Regions from separate parts of the Paenibacillus aurantius genome, predicted to be linked through region 1. Evidence: predicted binding sites of a transcription regulator. Region 1 holds the regulator's gene; the other holds the start of a gene.

Region 1 (2,203 bases):
CCGAGTAGGAAATTCGCTCCTGTCCCTGCTTAAGCCTGCGCTTGTTAGCGGTCTTCCGGTTCTTCTCTACCATTCGTTCCCACTTACGGGACATTGTCTTCCTCATCCTCTACATACTTAATGGAATCCAGTTGAACCTTCAGACTGGATTTGAAAGCTTCTATATAAATTTTGCGAAGCTCGTTTCGTTCTTCCACTTCCTCGTCGGTAAGACCTACGGTTTTGGCTTTGCGCGCCAGTTCGTTAATTCTTGCAATGGTTTCGTCCATTCCCATTAGGTTTCGCCTCCCTGCTGTACGGCTCGTTTCTTTCTTACTTTGCCATTAACCCCCCGGCCTGTCAAGGGACGGCTAGAATGTCAAAAGGCCTTCCGTGTCTACGGAAAGCCAGTCCATAAAGTGCTCTAAATTCGCGTTAGGAGGACAACCCATTGCACCGGGTTAGGGCAAGTATAGAATTTGTCCCGGTCTAAGAGTAGTTCCTTCCAGATGATTAAGCTTCTTGATCTGCTGCATATACGAACGCACGCTCTCTCCCTTAGGAGCGTTCTCCTGGGCAATGCTCCAGAGCGTATCCCCCTTAATTACATCCGTCATTTTATGAGAAGCGGGAAGGGATTGCAGATCGTCGCTGCTCCCCGCGTATGCTTTAAAGAATAGGCCGAAGGAGAACGAAAGAGCTACGGCCAAAGTAAGAACAAGATAACGAATAGCCTTGCCCGAACGCTTATGGCTTACCGTCCCAGAACGCTTACTGCTTACCGTCTTCGTAAAGGAATTCACCGAAATCTCCCCCAAACATTTGTTCTGTTACGAGAATAACACGAACATGTGTTCAGGTCAACCATTTTTAGAACATTTGTTTCCCTTTTTGAGGAGAGCTGGATTTGTCGAAACTCGAACTAATGTTTGTACGAACTCCGGTTCTATGATATACTTTCCTTAATATTTCCTATTGGAGTGATGACTGTGAGCAAAATTTCCGGCCGCCAGCAGGCGATCCTGGATTTTATCAAAACCGAAGTGCGTGAGAAAGGCTATCCGCCTTCCGTCCGGGAAATCGGGGAAGCGGTCGGACTAGCCTCCAGTTCTACCGTGCACGGCCACCTCGAACGTCTGGAGAAGAAGGGTCTGATCCGCCGCGATCCTACCAAGCCGAGGGCGATTGAGCTCTTAGGAGAGGACAGCGAAGCCATGTTCTCCTTCTCGGTTGCCCGAGTCCCTCTGATCGGTAAAGTTACGGCAGGGGTACCCATTACCGCAACCGAGAATATCGAGGATTATTTCCCGCTCCCCATGCATTATGTCGGGGATGACAACGTCTTCATGCTTTCCGTCATCGGTGAAAGTATGATCGATGCGGGCATTCACAACGGCGACTATGTCATCGTCCGCCAGCAGCCGAATGCCAATAACGGCGAAATTGTCGTCGCCATGACGGAAGATGATGAAGCGACAGTCAAGACCTTCTATAAAGAGCGCGATCATATCCGCCTCCAGCCGGAGAATCCGACGATGGAGCCGATTCTACTTCAGAACGTAACGATTCTCGGGAAGGTCATCGGAATCTTCCGCGACATTCAATAGTAGGAACTCTACCAAGACCTGTGCCTCCTCGGCGCAGGTCTTTTTTGGCTGCACCGCTCTCTCCGCCCCCTATCGGCAAAACACGAAACCCCTTGGCCCGAAGGCCAAGGGGTCGTTTGCAAGCAAGATTAATAAAGGGTGATATACTGATCGCGTTCCCAGGAATGAACCTGGGTGCGGTACATGTCCCACTCGATTTCTTTCAGCTCATAGAAATGGGAAAGAGCATGCTCGCCCAGAGCGTCGCAGATCACTTCGTCGCGAATGAGCTCGTTCAAGGCCTCTTTCAAATCGGCCGGCAGGCTTGGGATGCCTTGCTCTTCTCTCTCTTCTTCGCTCATGACATAGATGTTGCGGTCGGTCGGAGCCGGCAGAGACATCTTGTTCTCGATGCCGTCCAAGCCGGCCTTCAACATAACGGCGAGAGCCAGATAAGGGTTGGCGGCCGGGTCCGGATTGCGCACTTCCACCCGGGTGCTCAGCCCGCGGGAAGCCGGGATCCGGATCATCGGACTGCGGTTGCTCGCCGACCAGGCCACGTAGCAAGGAGCCTCATACCCGGGAACAAGACGCTTGTAAGAGTTCACCGTCGGATTCGTGATGGCGGCGAACGAGCG
Region 2 (2,203 bases), 3.1 Mb from region 1:
CGGATTGGCCGTTCGTATGGGTGTCCGGGCTGACCGGCGAGTCGTCCAGGCCGTTCGCGATGCGGTAGATGACCTCCCCGTTCACGCCCCACCGCTTCGTAAGCCGCGGCAGGGGGGAGCGGGCGAGATCGCCGATCGTGTAGATGCCCATCCGGTTCAAATGCTTGTTCATCCGCGAGCCGATCATCCACATGTCCCGGACGGGAACGGGGTAAATCCGCTTCACCCAATCCTCCCGGGTCATGTGAAAGAGTCCGCCGGGCTCCTTCTTCGCGATGATGTCGAGGCCCACCTTGCTCATCACCTTGTTCTCGGCGAGGCAGACCCGGGCATAGATGCCCGTGCTGCTGTTGATGTCCCGCTGAATCGCCGCCGCAATCTCGAGAGGCGGCCCGAACCGCTTCAAGCTCCCCGTCACGTCAAAAAAAATCTCATCGCAGCTGTAAGGCTCCACCTGATCGGTGTACCGCTCGATGATTTCGGTAATTTCCAGGGAAACATCGATGTACAGCTGCATATGAGGCCGCAAAATAACCAGATCGGGGCATTTCTGCAAAGCCGCCCACAGCGGCTCGGCCGTGGTCACCCCGAACCGCTTGGCGATGGGGCAGGCGGCCAGGATGATGCCCGAGCGCCGCTCCGGGTCTCCCGCCACCACCGCCGGCTTATTCCGGTACTCCGGATGCTTCGCTTTCTCCACACTCACATAGAAGGACTGCATATCGGCAATCCCGATGATCCGGTTCTTCACGTCCATCCCTCCTCCCTATATTATAAACCGAATGTATGTTCGGTATAACAGGAAAATTTTATCCGCCAAGAAGAGCCATTACGAGAATCCTTCCGGAGATACCAAAAAACCCCCTGCCGCCTTGACGCGGCAGGGGGGAGACCAGGGACTATTGATTAAGATTTATTGCGTATGTTCCACAGACCGTGGATCAGCTTGGCGCTTTCCGCGCGGGTGCCCGTGCCCGCCGGTTCGAACAAGGAATCCGTTCTTCCGCTGATGAGGGCCAGGCTTTTGGCGGCGCCTATCGCTTCTTTTGCCCATGCATCCAACGTATCCGTATCCGCAAAAGGATGCGCGGCAGGCTCAGGAGCCTGGCGTCCGGTTGCATATTCATAAGCCCTCACGATCATCGCAGCCATTTCCTGCCGCCGGATGGGCGCATCCGGCGCAAAGGACGACTCGCTGACGCCTTGGACAAGACCCGCATGGGCGGCAAGGCCCACACCCTCGTAATACCATTGACCCGCTGTCACATCGGCAAATCGCTGAATGGCCGGGCCCTTCAGGCCGAGCAGACGGACCAGCATGGCGGTAAACTCGGCACGCGTGACGTCACGTTCCGGCTCAAAGTCACGAGGGCCGGTGCCTTCCACCAGCTGCTTGGCGGAAAGCTCCTTGATCACAGGACTGGCCCAATGGGATGCCTCTACGTCGGCATACGTCCGGTCATACTGGAGAACGGAATATTTGCTGAAGTGGGTAACCTCCGCGGAGATCCACTCCCCGTTCCAAGAGCCTCCCACGTACGTAAGCTGGCCGTTGTCCGCCACGTAGTAGAGGTTCGTCAGCTTCCGGTCCACTCCCGCTTTCGCCTTAAATTCGATCGTCAGCGGCTTGTCGAATCGGCTTATCGTCATAGCCTTGCCGTCCTTGGTCGTGAAGCTCAGCCCGAATTCCATCAGGTCTCCCGCCGGCTCCACCCGGGCACCGGACTGCCGTTCCGCCGCGGTCAGCAGCCGTTCCACTTCCGCGCCCGAAACCTTATCGACGGTAAGCGAGAGCCGGCTGCCCGCCAAGTCCGAAGTGCCGGCCAGGCCGCGGAGCGACCCGAAGACCTCGGCCGGAATGAGGACGGCAAGCTCCGGCGATTGAATACGCAGCGCGTCCCCCTCAAGGCTCTCCAAAGCACGATCGGGCAAGACAATCTCCCGGAAGTTATCGTTCAAGATAACCACTTTCATCCCTTCGATTTCCGAAGCTGCGAGCTTCTCAGGGTCAAGCTTCACCAATCCGGGTACCGGCTCGGGCTTCTCCGGCACAGGAGGAGAGACGGGACCGGAGCCTCCGCCGCCCGGGTTCTCCGTGTCTGTTGATTCGGCCGTAACCGTCAAGGCAAAGGAGGCGGTTTGGCCTTCATACGATACCTCTATAGCGACCTTCCCTTTCTTGTGGGCCTGAATCCGACCATCC

What was found. Region 1 encodes LexA, which represses DNA repair genes until DNA is damaged. Its sites were predicted from a motif close to CGAACATATGTTCG; they were not measured.
Region 2: MJA45_RS02375 (DNA polymerase IV) is a predicted target of LexA. The motif match lies at 780-793, and genes of this name have one in related genera.

Annotation. Positions count from the first base shown of each region.
Region 1 is NZ_CP130318.1:3,582,428-3,584,630, forward strand. Features, by position in the region: gene MJA45_RS16015 (hypothetical protein) at 1-94, opposite strand, end outside; gene MJA45_RS16020 (DUF896 domain-containing protein) at 84-275, opposite strand; gene MJA45_RS16025 (LysM peptidoglycan-binding domain-containing protein) at 441-596, opposite strand; gene lexA (transcriptional repressor LexA) at 969-1,586, shown strand; gene glnA (type I glutamate--ammonia ligase) at 1,715-2,203, opposite strand, start outside.
Region 2 is NZ_CP130318.1:480,847-483,049, reverse strand. Features, by position in the region: gene MJA45_RS02375 (DNA polymerase IV) at 1-757, opposite strand, end outside; gene MJA45_RS02370 (phosphodiester glycosidase family protein) at 907-2,203, opposite strand, start outside.